Regions from separate parts of the Pseudoalteromonas sp. AS71 genome, predicted to be linked through region 1. Evidence: riboswitches for the same ligand, from Rfam matches in the RefSeq annotation. Region 1 holds a riboswitch; the other holds the start of a gene.
The links. Region 1 has a riboswitch for cobalamin ahead of WNY98_RS07460 (ABC transporter ATP-binding protein). Riboswitches for the same ligand answer to the same signal wherever they lie in the genome.
Positions count from the first base shown of each region.

Region 2: another riboswitch for cobalamin. It lies ahead of WNY98_RS01475 (TonB-dependent receptor); the one in region 1 lies ahead of WNY98_RS07460 (ABC transporter ATP-binding protein).

Region 1 is NZ_JBBMQZ010000007.1:159,174-167,617, forward strand. Features, by position in the region: gene WNY98_RS07440 (diguanylate cyclase) at 1-681, opposite strand, end outside; gene WNY98_RS07445 (DUF413 domain-containing protein) at 768-1,142, opposite strand; gene WNY98_RS07450 (LysR family transcriptional regulator) at 1,234-2,106, shown strand; gene WNY98_RS07455 (porin) at 2,273-3,205, shown strand; cobalamin riboswitch at 3,522-3,654, shown strand; gene WNY98_RS07460 (ABC transporter ATP-binding protein) at 3,899-4,711, shown strand; gene WNY98_RS07465 (iron ABC transporter permease) at 4,713-5,717, shown strand; gene WNY98_RS07470 (cobyric acid synthase) at 5,724-7,208, shown strand; gene cobO (cob(I)yrinic acid a,c-diamide adenosyltransferase) at 7,201-7,800, shown strand; gene WNY98_RS07480 (cobalamin-binding protein) at 7,800-8,444, shown strand, end outside.
Region 2 is NZ_JBBMQZ010000001.1:291,477-299,920, forward strand. Features, by position in the region: gene thiI (tRNA uracil 4-sulfurtransferase ThiI) at 1-534, shown strand, start outside; gene WNY98_RS01455 (2-dehydropantoate 2-reductase) at 545-1,462, opposite strand; gene WNY98_RS01460 (VanZ family protein) at 1,455-1,808, opposite strand; gene WNY98_RS01465 (YajQ family cyclic di-GMP-binding protein) at 1,961-2,443, shown strand; gene WNY98_RS01470 (ABC transporter substrate-binding protein) at 2,603-3,388, shown strand; cobalamin riboswitch at 3,487-3,651, shown strand; gene WNY98_RS01475 (TonB-dependent receptor) at 3,688-5,514, shown strand; gene msrA (peptide-methionine (S)-S-oxide reductase MsrA) at 5,592-6,128, opposite strand; gene WNY98_RS01485 (efflux RND transporter permease subunit) at 6,214-8,444, opposite strand, start outside.

The DNA.
Region 1 (8,444 bases):
AGGTTTATGCAAATAATCGTTTGCGCCATTTTTTAAAAATAAACTAGAAAGCCCTACAGAGTCAGAACCCGAAATACCAATAATAGCTTTTTCATCATTGCTATATAAGCGGCGAATCTCGCTACATAGTTCATCGCCATTCATGTTGGGCATTTCATTATCAGTAATGATGACTGAAATGTCGGGTGAATTTTCGAGCATCTTTAATGCTTCTTGTCCGTCTTGTGCTTCAATAATTTGATATTTGTGACGAACTAACAAGCTGCAAATGTATCGTCGAGTCGATTTAGAATCATCAACAACCAGTACTTTTACATTTTCGTTGCGAGGTAAGCGGTGTAATTGTTTTTCTAGGTATTGGTAAGCTTGTTTGTTTTCTTTAATGATGTAATCGATGATTGGGTATTTTTCGACGGTGTCGCGGGTTTTTTTATCAATATTGCCCGTCATTACAATAGTTGGAATGTCAGCCTTAACAGTACACGGTACTGCTTCACCTGATGGGGCATCAGGTAATATAAAGTCGACTACAGCGCAAAAATAGCTATTTTTACTTATAAGCTCTTTTGTTTGTGCTAATGACTCTGCTATATCAACTTCATAGCCTGCTTTAAGCGCGATGTGCTTTTGCACTCGCGCCATTGCAGGTGTATCTTCAACTATTAGTATTTTTCGCGTCACGGAACAACCCTATTTATATTTTGCAAAAATATTTGCTTATACAAGTTGTAACTGTTAAAACGCAAAAAAGCAAATAACTTAAGTACTTACAGATTATCCGCTTCTGAATAATACTCTTGGCTAATCGGTGCTGGCCCTGACATTTTTGAGCGGCCAAATAAAGTATGAAACTTAGTTTTACAGGTCGTTAGCTTTAAGTATTTTACCCAAGCACGTTCGATTGGGTTAGTAGGTTCTTGTGAGCCAGTTACTACTGCTACAAACTGTTCTTGGTGTTCGTTTTGCGGCTCAATTGTTTTGCTATATAAGCCTTTTAAAACAACTCCGTGTTGTTCAAGTATGCTGGCTTCTAATAAGGTGAAGTTTCCGCTGCGGCTAAAACCACGTGGAAAATTCTGATCATCATAAAATTGACGTTGGCTAACAAATGCTTGGCGTAGTAATGAAATGTTATTGCTCATAGCTTTATCCTCATACCCTATTAATTAGCTGGAGTATGATGCAAGTTTGGCAATTTATTAAACAAATTATTTTTATCGTGAGGATAAAAAATTGGATATCGATTTATTAAAAACATTTGTTGAAGTAGTACGTACGCGTCACTTTGGTAAAGCGGCCGAAAACCTTTATATTACGCAGTCTGCAGTGAGCTTTAGAATTCGCCAATTAGAGCAAGGGCTTGGTGTTAATTTGTTTATTCGCCAGCGTAATAATATTCAACTTACAGCACCTGGCGAGCGCTTATTACCGCACGCACAAATGATTATTACGGGCATGCAGCGGGCCAAAGTAGATGTTGCGCTTGCCGATAATATGCATAAGCAAATTAGCTTAGCAGGAACGCCTAATATTTGGGATGCTTTTTTACAGTTTGGTATAACAAATATTGTATCGGCGATGCCGGGCGTGTCGTTGGTTGCAGAAGTTAAAGCACAACAAGAAAGCACTCGACTATTATTAGAGCGCACGCTTGATTTGGCAATATTGTTTGATCCACCAAAAGTAGACGAGTTAGTAGTAGAGCGAATTTGTGAGTTGCCAATCATTCCTGTAAGCGGATATGACACAGCAACCAACGAAAACTTTTTTGATAATCAATATGTGTATGTTGATTGGGGAACTACTTTTTCTCTTTGGCATGCACGCCAGTTTACAGGAAAAACGCCACCTTACTTTAGAACTAGCACAGGACGTATTGCACTTGATTTAATACTGCAATGTGGTGGTAGTGCATTTATACCTCAAGTATTGGTTGAAGGGCATTTAGAAAAAGGTGAGTTGTTTCATGTTAAAGGGGTAGAAAACACCTCAAGGGACGTATTTATTGCGTACCACAGAGACAACGAGCAAAAAGAACTAATAGAAACCTTAGTTAATTTACTTTCGCAAATGACGCCAAGCTTGTCTTTAAAGCAAAGTAAGTAAGAGAGACCATTTATTAAACTTTCATGTTATTTTGATTTCACATTTAATGCATTTTTATTAATAAAAAAAGACATTAATATTTCCATTGTAATATTACTGTCATTTAGCGATGACAAAATGCAGCAGTTTTAAAAATTAGTCTTTTGTGATTATCCAAGGAAATAACATGAAATTTGTAAAATCGAGCTTATGCTTAGCACTATTAAGTGGTTTATCTTTTAATGCACTTGCCGACGTAGACATTTACGGTAAAGCGAATGTAACAGTGCAATCATCAGATGATGGCGAAGGGTCTTTTACTGAGATAAAAAGTAATGCATCTCGTCTTGGTGTTAAAGGTTCTGAAAAAATAAATGATAGTTTAGAAGCGGTATATAAGTTTGAGTTTCAAGTTGATGTGTCTGATGCTGATTCAAAAGGCGATAACGACGACAATATTTCTGCGCGTAACCAATACGTTGGTTTAAAAGGTGCGTTTGGCCAAGTAGTTATTGGTCGTAACGATACTGCGCTTAAGCAATCTCAAGGCAAGTTGGATTTATTTAACGACCTTGAAGGCGACATTAAAAATGTATTTAAAGGTGAAAACCGCTTAGGAAATACAGTTAGTTATTCATCAAACTCATACGAAGGCTTTAAAGTACTTGCTACTTTTGTAGCTGAAGACGATGTAGACGCTGATAACGGTTACTCAATGGCAGTGACCTACGGTGACGTTGCACTTAAAAAGAGCGCGGTATACGCCTCTATTGCAGCCGATAGCGAAGTAAATGGCTACGATGTAGTGCGTGCATCAATCCAGGGTAAAGTTGAAAACTTTAAATTGGGCGCAATGTACCAAACACAAGAAGCAGTAGATGGCAGCGCAGAAGCGGATGGTTACTTGCTAAATGCTGCTTACAGCATGGGTAACAACACATTTAAAGTGCAATATCAAGATATGGACTTTGACGACAGCGACGATAAGTCAGCAATTTCAGTTGGTCTTGATCACAAATTAAATAAAAACATTAAAGTATTTGGTTTTTACTCAAGCTTTGATATGGACAACAACGTTGACCAAGACTACGTAGGCTTAGGTATTGAATACAAGTTTTAACGGCAGGGCGTGTTTATCTTTGGTGGTTGAATTTGCAGCAGTGTGTTTGGTTTTTAGGCAAGGCAGAGTCTGTGAAATGTGGTATTCCCCATAAATAGGCGATAACGTAGCATAAATACCAAACATGCGCTGCCCTCAGGGTTCTTTCTAGGGATGATTTACTCTTTGTTGCTCGGTTTTTACTTAGCCCACTAGGTTACAAACCTCGCGCCGCGATTTAATCGCCCCTAGATTGAACAAATTTAAATCCACAAGGGTCAACACGCCCTAGTTAAAACACTCCCTTTTTAACCGCGCTCTTTTGAGTGCGGTTTTTTTTGCTTTAAATTATTTACTTAGCCGCCCATAATAGAGCTTCATTTGGAATGAGGTGCGAGTCCTCGACTGTTCCCGCAACTGTAATCAGCTAAGCTGTAAGTCAGATACAAATGGTATAATACCAATTTTATTAAAAACATGATCTTTCTAGCGAATTAAATAACTTACTAACTTTGTTAAAAATTATTCATATATAACAACTATATGCCATAATTTCGCCTTGTTATTAAGCTATTTATTTGTCGCTATAATAGCTCACTAATTTAATGCAACTGGTATGAATTTTTTAACGAGCGGGTTTACTCATTTTTTCTTGTAGTGCATTAGTATTTTTATCGCATTTTAAGTGAGTTTAACCTAGCCTAGGACTGACTATTGCACACTCAAACGCCATTAAATACACCATTGCTAAACGTTAAAAACGTATCGTGGGATATTGGCAATAAAACGATTCTCAAAAAAATAAACCTTAAAATAACCACAGGTAAATTTGTTGGTTTGATTGGTCCCAATGGCGCAGGTAAATCGAGCTTATTGCGTTGTCTATATCGTTTTAATAAACCAAGTAATGGCGTTGTAGAATTTAACAGCACAGATATTTGGCAGCTAAAAAGCGATGAGTACGCAAAAAAAGTAGCGGTTGTTTTACAAGAAACCCCGTCGCAATTTAACTTAAGCGTATTTGATGTTATTGCGCTTGGGCTAACGCCTCATAAATCGCTATTTAGCTCAGTAACTAACACTGATAAACAAAAAGTTATTCAAGCTATCAATACCGTTGGGTTGGTAGATCATAGTGATCAAAGCTTTGAATCACTCTCAGGCGGTGAAAAGCAACGTGCCTTGATAGCCCGCGCCATAGTTCAGCAACCTCAACTGTTAATAATGGACGAGCCAACTAGCCATTTAGATGTTAAATACCAAATACAGGTAATGGAGCTTGCTAAATCGTTGGGTGTAACGGTGTTTGCATCGTTTCATGATTTAAACTTAGCCTCTGCAATGTGCGATGAACTAGTGGTTATTAAAAATGGTGAAATTACGCATTCAGGCGCGCCAAGTGAGGTATTAACCGAAAACATGCTAGGTGAGGTTTTTGGTGTCTGCGCTCAAGTAAATAACCACCCGCAAATATCGAAGTCGGGAAATAACATTCCTCATATCACTTACTTTTATGGTTACAAATAATATGAGCACAGTTAATACTCGCCAATCACTTGCGCTATTTATAAGTGCTGCAGCTGCTTTATTTAGCTTATTTGCAGCACTTAGTTTTGGCGCAGCAGATACCTCACTACAAGATGTACTTAATAGTTTTTTGCTCTCAAATGATGCCTCTTTTAATACGCGTATTATTTTTGAACTAAGAATGCCACGCACATTACTCGCTTTTTTAGCAGGCTCTGGCTTAGCCATTGCGGGGCTTATTTTGCAAACGGTAACGCGCAACCCCCTAGCCGACCCTTACTTATTTGGTATATCGTCGGGTGCCTCATTTGGCGTGGTGTTACTTATGGCGCTAGCAGGTATTAGTGCAGGTTTTATGTTATCGGCAGCAGCGTTATTAGGTAGCTTACTCGCTATGAGTTTATTAATTCTTATTGCAGGTAGGCAGCAAAGTGCACAGGTAGAATCAATGCTATTAGCTGGCGTTGCTCTGTCGTTTTTATTTAGTGCGTTTACCAGTTTGTTGCTTTATTGGAGTGACCCTCAGGCGGTAGCCGCTATTTTATTTTGGACACTGGGCAGCTTTGCTCGTGCGCAGTGGGCTACGCTTTGGTTGCCTTTATTGGTAATTACATTGTGTACGTTTGTAATGCTGAGCTTTAGAAGACAACTCAATGCCATGTTACTTGGCGATGAAAGCGCAATTACATTAGGTGTCAGGGTCCAGCGCTTTAGAATACTTATGCTAGTTTTAAGCTCATTAATTACCGCTGTGCTGGTGGCTATGTGTGGTGGTATTGGGTTTGTAGGATTAATGGTACCGCATATTGTGCGCTTTTTTATCTCCCAAGGCACGATCGCGGGATTGCTTGTAACCAGCTTAGTGGGCGGTACATTTATGGTGTGGGTTGATGTACTTTCGCGCTCCTTACTAAAAAACCAAGAATTGCCTGTAGGCGTTATTACCGCTGCTATTGGTAGCGTGTTTTTTTTAAGTTTATTGTTTTTTAGAAAGCGAAAGGTGTAAAGCACTATGAAAACCCTAATGGTTCAAGGCACTACATCAGATGCTGGTAAAAGCACCCTAGTTGCAGCTCTTTGCAGAGTGTTTGCTAAGCGTGGAGTAAAGGTTGCGCCTTTTAAACCACAAAATATGGCACTTAATAGCGCGGTAACAAAAGATGGCGGAGAAATTGGCCGTGCGCAAGCCTTGCAAGCAATAGCCGCTAAAGTCGAGCCCGAAATAGATTTTAATCCCATATTGCTTAAACCTAATAGCGATACGGGCGCGCAAGTTATTATTCATGGAAAAGCCATTAGTAATATGGAAGCGGGCAAATATCACGACTATAAAAAAGTGGCGATGGATGCGGTAATTACCTCTCATAACCGCTTAGCTAAACGCTTTGATTTACTCCTTGTTGAAGGGGCAGGGAGTCCTGCTGAAATAAACCTGCGTGAAAACGATATTGCCAATATGGGTTACGCCGAAGAGGTAGATTGCCCTGTTATTATAATTGCTGATATCGACAAAGGCGGTGTGTTTGCACATTTGGTAGGTACACTTGCTTTGCTAAGCGAATCAGAACAGGCACGAGTAAAAGGCTTTGTTATAAACCGCTTTCGAGGCGATATAAGTTTGCTGCAAGGTGGGCTTGATTGGCTTGAACAATACACAAACAAACCCGTACTTGGCGTATTACCTTATTTGCACGACCTCGCGCTTGATGCTGAAGACGCCGTCGCAATTGATAATAATGTAACCAACGCCACAATTAATATTGTAGTGCTGCTTGTACCACACATTAGTAACCATACTGATTTTGATGCACTGCGTTTGCACCCCAATATTAATATAAATTATGTGCGCCACACGCAAACTATCCCAGACGTTGATCTGATAATTCTCCCTGGCAGTAAAAATGTACTGGGCGATTTAACCTTTTTGAAAAATGAAGGCTGGGACACTCAAGTTAAGCGCCACTTACGCTATGGCGGCAAAGTACTTGGTATTTGTGGCGGCATGCAAATGCTGGGTAATACAATCAACGATCCCGATGGTATTGAATCGTCATTAAAGCAAGTAAATGGGCTTGCTCTATGCGACTTTGAAACCACGCTGACAACGCAAAAAGTATTAACTAAAATAACCGCTACACTACTTTTAAATAACCAACAAACACCGTGTAGTGGTTACGAAATACATGCAGGAATTAGCCAAGGTGCAGCGCTTAATAAGCCATTTATAACCTTTAATAAAAACCACCCAAATGGCTTTAAAACAGATGGCTTTATTAGCGATGATAATGCCATTGCAGGCACCTATTTACATGGCTTGTTTGATGAAGCCGATGCTACATCGCAAATTTTAAAATGGGTAAAACCAAGCGCCTCAATTAATCCAATTAGTATTGCCACTCATCGCGAGCAGCAGTTAGAACGATTAGCAACCATGTGCGAAACGCATTTAAATATACAGCAAATTATCTCGATTTATGAAGGGCACAATAATGACTGAACAAAACAACGATAAACACCAAAAACGCCAACAAAAAGTAAAAGAACAAGTGGATGCGCGTGTTGCTGCAGCGCAAGATGTAAAAGGTATTTTTCAGGTAATTACCGGTAACGGTAAAGGTAAATCAACTTCGGGCTTTGGCGTTGTAGCACGTTGCGTAGGGCATGGTAAAAAAGCGGCTGTTTGCCAATATATTAAAGGTACGTGGGAATGTGGCGAGCGTAATTTATTACAAGGTGCAGGTGTTGAGTTTGTTGTAATGAACACCGGTTTTACCTGGGATACGCAAAATAAAGAAGCCGATACCGCAGCCGCCCAAGCAACATGGCAAGAGTCAAAACGTATGCTTGCTGATAGCAGTATTGATTTAGTATTACTCGATGAGCTTACGTATATGGTGACCTACGGCTACGTTGATTTAGATGAAGTGGTAACAGCGCTTAATAACCGCCCACCTATGCAGTCAGTTATTATTACCGGGCGTGCAGCGCATCGTACTTTAACCGACCTTGCCGACACAGTAAGCGAAGTGCGTAATGTAAAACACGCATTCGACTCAGGCATAAAAGCGCTCGAAGGGTTTGATTACTAATGTTTAAAGCGTTTTTTATTGGGCTACTGCTTTTTAGTGTATCGGGCAGTGCACTTGCAGAGCAGGTTAATGATTCTAAAAAACTGCGAATAATCGCGCTTGCACCACATATAGTCGAAAATCTATTTGCCATAGGGGCGGGCGATAATATTGTGGGCACGGTTGATTACGCCGACTACCCAAGTGAAGCCCAAAGTATTGAGCGCATAGGGGGTTATTACGGCATCTCGCTTGAAAAAGTATTGGCGCTTAAACCCGACTTAGTAATTGCGTGGAAAAGCGGAAATCAAAGCGAAGATTTAGCCCAAATAGAGCGCCTTGGCATAAAAGTATATTTAAGTAACCCGACCACAATCGCTGGTGTAGCCGACGAGTTACTTACTTTTGGTGAATTTACAGGGAACATTAAGCAAAGCCAGCAAGCGGCAAATGCATTTAAACATAAGCTAAATGGTATTGTTAAAAGCCAGCAAGATAAAAAAAATATTACCGGGTTTTATCAGTTATGGGCTGAGCCCATGATGACAGTAAGTAAAAATACATGGATAAGCCAACTGATTGAAACATGCCATGTAAGCAATGTATTTGCACAGAGCGTTACAGATTACCCGCAAATTAGTATCGAAAATGTCATTGTTACTAAG
Region 2 (8,444 bases), on a different contig from region 1:
CGTGTTACTGAAACGCTTATCTTACGTCCGCTTATTCAACACGATAAGCAAGAAATTATTAATATTGCTCGCCAAATAGGTACCGCCGAAATGGCAGAAACAATGCCTGAATACTGTGGTGTTATTTCTAAAAAGCCAACGGTTAAAGCCAAAATAGACGTTATTCTTGGTGAGGAAGAGAAATTCGACTTTGATGTGCTTGATACTGTTGTAAATAATGCACGTATAATGGATGTGCGTGATATTGATGTAGAAGCCAAGCAAGAACTTAAAGAAGCTGAGTCGGTTGCTGATTTACCTATAGGCTCTGTAGTAGTTGATATTCGCTCTCCTGAGGAAGAAGAAGCTGCACCCTTAGAAATTGATGGTATTGAAGTGGTGCATTTACCGTTCTTTCGTCTGGCGACTAAGTTTGGTGATTTACCAAAAGACACTGACTATTATTTATATTGTGATAGAGGTGTAATGAGCCAACTACAGGCACTTATGCTGCACGAACAAGGCTTTGAAACTGTAAAAGTTTATCGTCCGTAAAGTAAAAAACTTATATAAGCGTGGTTAATACCACGCTTTTTTTTGCCTGAATTTTAGCAAATAACTCATCGTTGTAAGGTGTAGGAATACTGTGAAGTTTACCTTGTTGGCTAATATAGCCACATATAGCTGATATTTCAGTTTCTCTGCTATGCGCTACGTCTTGCTGCATTGAAGAGTAATTGTCAGACGTTAATTCCATTATTTTATAAGCGGTATTAAGTGCTTTAATCAATGGGATATTAAGCCCTTGTACCTTTGCTATATTGCATGCTTCAGTGAGTGCATTAAAAATTATAGCGTTGTACTTAGGCGCGCGTAATTCACCATTTTTTACATTATTTAAAGCGCTTAATGGGTTAATGGCAATATTTACGAGTAGTTTTTCAAAGCGAAGCTGCTGAATGTTATTAGTAAACTTTAGGTTGGGTATTACTTTAAAAATATCAGCTATTGGCGCACTATTTTGAAAAGCTAATTCATTACAAGCACCAATCACGCTTTGCCCTTCACCAGTGTGCTGCACAATGTATTGGTTTGATTTAAAGCCCGCTATGCTTGTAGTTAAAAAGTAGAGCGCTTGGTGAGTGCTTAGTTGGCTATTTACCTCATCAACATTACCCATTCCATTATGCGAAAGTACAACAGAGCAATGATTTGGTAAAAGCGGCTTTATTTGTGAAAATGCATCAAGTACTTGAAAGGCTTTAACGGTAAATAAAACAACATCAAATTCAGCTGCTTTATTTAGCTGATTTAATGAAATAAATTGTGCGTCAATTTTTTTAGATGCGCTTTTACCTCGACTATAAAAGCGGGTATTTGTTGGGCTCTTGCGAGTTAAAACACTGACATTATGCGACGCGCTTAGAAAATGGCTAAGTAACAAGCCAATAGCACCATCGCCAACAATTAAAATATTAGCCATATGGGTTCTTTTTTCGAGGTGTAAAAATTACTCTAAGTAAAAAGTAGCTTGCAGCACCTGCAAAATCAGCAAAAAAATCACCGAGTGATGCTTGCCTATATGGAAGTGCATCTTGCATTATTTCTATAGAAGCGCCATAACCAGCCAATAAAAGTATTTGCGCATATAAAGGAAGCTTAAACGCTTTATCCATTATTATGGCTAGTATAAAAAAAATCCCAAAATGGGCGACTTTATCAACATGAGGAAATAAATTTACAACGCCACCTTTTACTTCTTTGGCAAATAAAAAGGTAAAAGCTACTATGCTGATTAAAAAAATTGCTTGATAAACACGCCTTGTCACGACAAATCCTAAAATCGCTTAAAAAAGAAACTGGATTATATCAAACTAAATTAGTATCGCACCTGAACAAGATGCAGAAAAATGTAAATATTTATAATTTTAGCGTTATAATTGCGACATAAAATTAAGATTAAATAGTTAGGAGCAAACCAATGCCTTCATTTGATATTGTATCTGAAGTAGAAATGAACGAAGCTAAAAACGCAGTTGATAATGCAAATCGTGAGCTAGAGACCCGCTTTGACTTTAGAGGGGTTGATGCATCTATTGAGCTAAATGATAAAACAATTAAGCTTAAAGCTGAAGCAGACTCTCAGGTTATGCAATTATTTGATATTTTAGCAAGCAAGATATCTAAGCGTGGTATGGATGTATCAAGCTTGGAGCTTCAAGATATTAGCCGTGCAGGTAAAAATGTTTTTCGTAATGTGGGCTTAAAACAGGGCATCGAAAAAGATATGGCTAAAAAAGTAGTTAAAGCCATTAAAGACTCTAAAGTTAAAGTTCAAGCTGCTATTCAAGGTGAAGAAGTACGTGTAACGGGTAAAAAACGTGACGATCTTCAAGAGGCTATGCAAGTAGTACGCAGCGCTGAGCTAGGTCAGCCTTTTCAGTTTAAAAATTTCCGCGATTAATAAAGCTTTATAAGCTTTGTAATAAAGCGCGCTTTGATTTTTTACTTTTGATTAAAGCCGCTTTATATATTCCCTTCTAAAGACCTTTCTTCGATTGATCCGCTTTTTAGTATTTAAGCTACTATATTTATTACATGTGATTTTTATACAAGGTATTAAATGAAAGCCTATCAATTATTTTTGCTATTTCTGTTAGCTCTATTTACGCAGCCTAGTTTATCAAAAGCAATTGATATTAATATATTGGTTGAAGATGGCTATTTCCCGATTGTTATTGATGCACAAACACAACGGGGGCTTGCACCTGAGTTTATAAAAATATTGAATGACTCACAGAGCGAATTTAACTTTATACTCAATTCCTTACCTGTTAAAAGGCTATCAAAGTCTGTTGAACAGGGGCATTTTGATGTTCTATTCTTAATGGCATTGCAATGGATCCCGCAATCTATGCGCTCGAATGTGATGCAAAGTAGTTTTTATATGATTACAAAAAATGAGTTATATGCGCTTAAAGAAAATGCAATAAATCAAGCTTATTTTAATGATTTACGAGCACTAACAAAAGTAGGGGTTTTAGGCTATTCGTATCACTTTGCTGGCTACAATACTGATGCATATTACTTAAGTGAGGAGCACAGTGTTAGCCTTACTATAGACGAATACAACGTGGTAAAAATGTTGTTACTAAAGCGTGCCAACATTGGCGTACTAAATAGCATTGCGTACCAGTATTTTAAAGACCAAAAAGCTTTCGATATGAGTTTGCTATACAAAAGTGAAATCCCCGATGCCGTTTTCGATACTCACTTTTTAGTTAATACTCAGCAAAGCAAAATATCAGCGTCTAAAATTGATGCTATTCTTAATTCTTCAGCTATTAAGTTCCAGATCAAAAGCCTGCTAAATAAATACGGTGTTTCTTCAAGTTTTAATATTGAGTAATACTTATAGTTAAATTGTTTTAGCTGTATAGACGTCCGTTGACATTTGTAAACAAAATGCTCACAATAGCCGCATATTTTTGAGGTGCTTGCTTAATGCTTATGCATTGGTTTTAAGGTATTGAAACTAACAGCAAGATAATCGGGAAGTTGGTGAGTTTTCATGATGACTACAAGCCCAACACTGCCCCCGCAACGGTAAAGTATTGCATATTTTTATGTGCTTACTGAGTCCGGAGACCGGCCTTGATGCAATCTTACTTACTTAAATCTTTGCGGTGGGCAAAGGTAGGGGACATCATGTTAAACAAAACAACTCTAGGCGTTGCTATTTCTGCTGCGCTTTCATTTTCTGTGTCTGCTGCAGATAATTCAATTGAAAAAATAACCGTTACTGCTAATAAATTTGAGCAATCAATCAATGACGTTTTAGCGAGTGTAAGTGTTATTGAACGCGCTGAAATAGAAGCAAGCAACGTACGCGATTTACCAACCTTATTAAGCACGCGAGTTGGTTTTCAGGTTAATCCAAACGGTGGTTTTGGCCAAAATACAGGTGTGTCACTTCGTGGTACTGGCTCTGGCGATACGCTAATTTTGATTGACGGTGTACGTACGGGGTCTGCAACACTTGGTCAAAAAGCATTAAATAATGTTCCTCTAAATAGTATCGAACGCATCGAAATTATTAAGGGCTCTCGCGCGGCTGTTTACGGCTCTGATGCACTTGCTGGCGTAATCAACATTATAACGCGTGAATCAGATAACTTATCTTTGAGTGCTACGTTTGGTTCTGATTCTTATCAAAATTATCAAGTGGCAGGCTCTGTAAAATCAGGCGATATAACAACAGCATTTAATGCAGGATTTGAAAAAACAGATAACTTTGATGTACTGCAAGGCGTAGCACCCGATGAAGATGGCTATGAAAATAAAAATCTTGGTTTTAAAGTAAATTATTCTGATGCACACTACGGCGACTTTAAGTTATTAGGTCAATACAGTGAAGGTTTCGCAGATTACGACAGTCGCTTTAGTCCAGCCGACAGTACGATTGAACGAGATGATTTTAAAAACTACCAGCTTTCTGCAGGTTGGAGTAAAAACTACACTAATCAAACGCACAGTATTGATTTAGCGCTAGCAACGGATGATTCAGACAATACATATGTCGATTTTTCAGTTGGACCAACAACAAGTACTTTTATAACTAAACGCACACAGGTTGATTATAACGGCCAATACCTACTATCTGATGAGCTTAACATTAGTGGTGGTGTTAACTGGTACAACGATGATGTATCTCATAGTTCGCAACTATTTGTTGAAGACAGCCGAGATGTACTTGCTGTGTTTGTAGGTGCTTACTACGATGCAGATAAAGTATTGGCTAATTTAACTGTTCGCCAAGATGATGACGAGCAATTTGGCGACGAAACAACGTATACAGCTGCTGCAGGTTACCATTTATATGAAGATGCAACATTTCGTATAAGCCAAAGTACTGGCTTTAAAGCCCCTACATTTAACGATTTATATTTCCCACTTTATGGTAACCCTGATTTACAGCCTGAAAAATCAGTAAACCGTGAGTTAGGTTTGAGTGTGGACTTTGATATTGCGCAAGTTGATATTGCAATATTTAGAAACGATATTGAAGATAAAATTGATTACGATGCAAACTTTGCATTAGCTAATATCGATGAAGCACGTTATGAAGGGGTTGAATTTAGCTTATCTCAGCAGTTTTTTGGTTTTGATAGCAACCTTAACTTTGCTTATTTAAGTGCAGAAGACGAAGAAACGGGCGCAGAGTTACGTAATGTTGCTAAACGCACATTTAACTGGGAACTTGCAAAACAGTTTGGTGCTTTTGATGCAAGGTTAGACATGCAATACCGTAGCGACCGAGAAGGTGCAGTAACGCGTTTAGGCTCTTACACGCTGTGGAATTTAGCGGGTAATTACCAAGTAAATGAACACATTGAGGTTTCGCTTCGTGTAGAAAACTTATTTGATAAAGAGTATAACGCGGTTGACTCAAACGCTGATTTTACAACGGGTCAAGTGTATTACTACAACACACCAGAGCGCCGCTTTTTTGCAGGCGCAAGTTACCAGTTTTAATCGCTTTCAATAGTTAAAGAGTAAAAAAGACAAAAGCCCGATTTAAATCGGGCTTTTTACTATGCGACTAAACTTAGTTACTCAGTTAAAAACTCTTTAAATACGGTTTCAAACTTATGTAATTTAGGTGCGATTAAAATACTGCAGTAACCCTGCTGTGGGTTTTCGTTATAGTAATCTTGATGGTAATGCTCTGCTGGATAGTATGTAGTAGCAGGGCTGACTTCTGTCACAATTGGCTCACTCACATGGCTTTGCAGTTGAGCTATCATTTCATTGGTTTGCTTTAGCTGAGCTTCATCGTGATAGTAAACAACGCTTCTATATTGTGTGCCTATGTCGTTACCTTGTCGATTCAGCTGTGTTGCATCATGCAAAGTGAAAAACATTGCCAGGAGTGTTTCAAAGCTAACGACAGTTGTGTCAAATTCAACCTTAACAACCTCAGCGTGCCCTGTTGTGCCAGAGCATACAGAGTTATAGGTTGGGGCATCGGTTTCGCCGCCTGTATAGCCAGAACTCACATCTAATACGCCATTTACACGTCTAAATGCAGCATCTATACACCAAAAACAGCCGCCACCAAATGTTGCTACTTGCGTTGTTGAGCTCATAAGTATTCCTAAAATGTATATGGAGTTTAAAGGCGAGCATAAATTGTATGCGCCGCAACAACAAGGTTACGGCGCAATAAAGAGATTAGATCTCTTCGAAAGGTTTTTCAGCAGCTTGTTTATTCAGCTTTTGTTGTAAAAACTCAGGTGACTGAGTATTTCTCGACAGAGCATAATACGCAGCAGGTACAACAAAAAGAGTCAGCAGGGTAGATACAATAACCCCTGTAAACACAACTACACCAATTACCATACGGCTTTCGGCGCCGGGGCCTGAGGCAAAAACCAAAGGAACAGAGCTCATAACGGTTGTTAGTGAGGTCATTATTATTGGGCGAAGGCGCTGGGTAGCTGCTTGTAGTATTGCTTCACTAAACTCAACGCCTTTATCGCGTAATTGGTTAGTAAATTCTACAATCAAAATACCATTTTTAGCACTTAAGCCTATGAGCATGACAATACCTATTTGGCTGTAAATATTTAAGGTAAGTCCTGTAGCCCAAAGCCCAAACATAGCGCCCATTAAACCAAGCGGTACGGTAAGCATAATTACAAACGGGTGCATAAAGCTTTCAAACTGCGCAGCAAGTACTAAAAAGGTAACGGTGAGTGCAAGTATAAATACGTAGGTCATCGCTGATGCGCCTTCGTAATAAAGCTGCGATTCACCTTTGTAATCTACTGCGCCATCTATATCGTTTTCCTCAGCGGCTACCTCGTTTAAAAAGTTAAGCGCTTGCTCAAGTGTATAACCATCGGCTAAGTTGGCGCTTAATGTAATTGCGCGCATACGGTTGTAACGGTTTAAGCGTGAGGCTGTTGCTTCTTCTTTTAAGCTGATAAGGCTATCAAGTGGTACTAGTTCACCGCTTCGTGATTTAAGGTATATATTTGAAATATCAGTAGGGTTGGTGAAATCTTCTTTAGTCCCTTTTAAAATCACATCGTATTCTTCACCGCGGTCAATAAAGGTTGTAACACGGCGCTGGCCAAGCATTGTTTCTAGTGTACGGCCTACATCAGATACCGACACGCCTAAATCGGCGGCTTTGTTTTTATCTATGCTGACTAAAAACTGTGGGAAGGTTTCTTTATAATCATGATCGATTCTTACTAAACCAGGGTTTTGCTCAGCACGCTTTATTATACGGTCACGCCAATCGGCAAGTTGTGCATAGTCATTACCCTGCAGCACAAACTCAATTGGGCGAGATGAACCACCACCACCAATGCCACGGCGCATAATGGCAAATGCACGAACATCGGTAACTTCTTGCATTTTACCGCTTATTTCATCCATTACTTCCCACGTTGAGCGTTTGCGTTTATCCCAATCGGCCATACCCACAATCGCAACACCGCCGCTGCCACCCCAACCAGGTACCCGAACAAGTACGCGACTTAGCTCACCTGCTTGCGAATAAGGCATTAGGCGTTCTTCAATTTTAGCCATATTAGCGGCGTTATTTTCGTAACTTGCGCCTTCAGGGCCGCTCATCATAATAAAGAACGTGCCACGGTCTTCTTTTGGTGTTAGCTCAGAAGGAACTTGTAAAAACAACGAGTAACTAACAAAGCCAGCTAATAACAAGCTCACCATTAAGCCCCATTTTCGGGTTATGTTAGTGGAGAGTGAATTACGGTAACTTACTTCAATTTTAGTAAATTGACGGTCCATCCATTGGCTAAATTTATTTGGTTTGTCTGATACTTTAAGTACTTTAGAGCACAAAGCTGGTGCGAGAGTAAGTGCTGTAACACTTGAGAAAAATACGGCAGCACTTACCGCCATAGCAAACTCAGTAAATAATGCACCTATACGGCCATCCATAAATACTAATGGCACAAACACAGATATAAGTACAAGAGTGGTTGCTATTATGGCAAAACCTACTTCACGCGCGCCTCTAAATGCAGCTAGTAACGGCGGCTCACCCAATTCAATACGACGGTGGATATTTTCAAGCATTACAATGGCATCATCTACTACTAAACCAATGGCCAGTACTAAGGCAAGTAAAGTGAGTAAGTTAATTGAGTAGCCCATTGCTAATAAAAACATAAAGCTACCAACAAGTGCAACGGGTACGGTGACCGCTGGAATAAGCGTTGCTCGTATATTGCCTAAAAACAAAAATATAACGAGTACTACTAAACCCATAGAGATTGCTAGTGTGCTGTAAACCTCATTAATAGACTCTTTAATAAATACAGATGAATCGTAGCTGTCTTGGATTGTGGTGCCTTCAGGTAGATTTCGTTTGATTTTTTCAAGCTCGCTACGTGCGTTATCTACTACGGTAAGTGTGTTTGCTT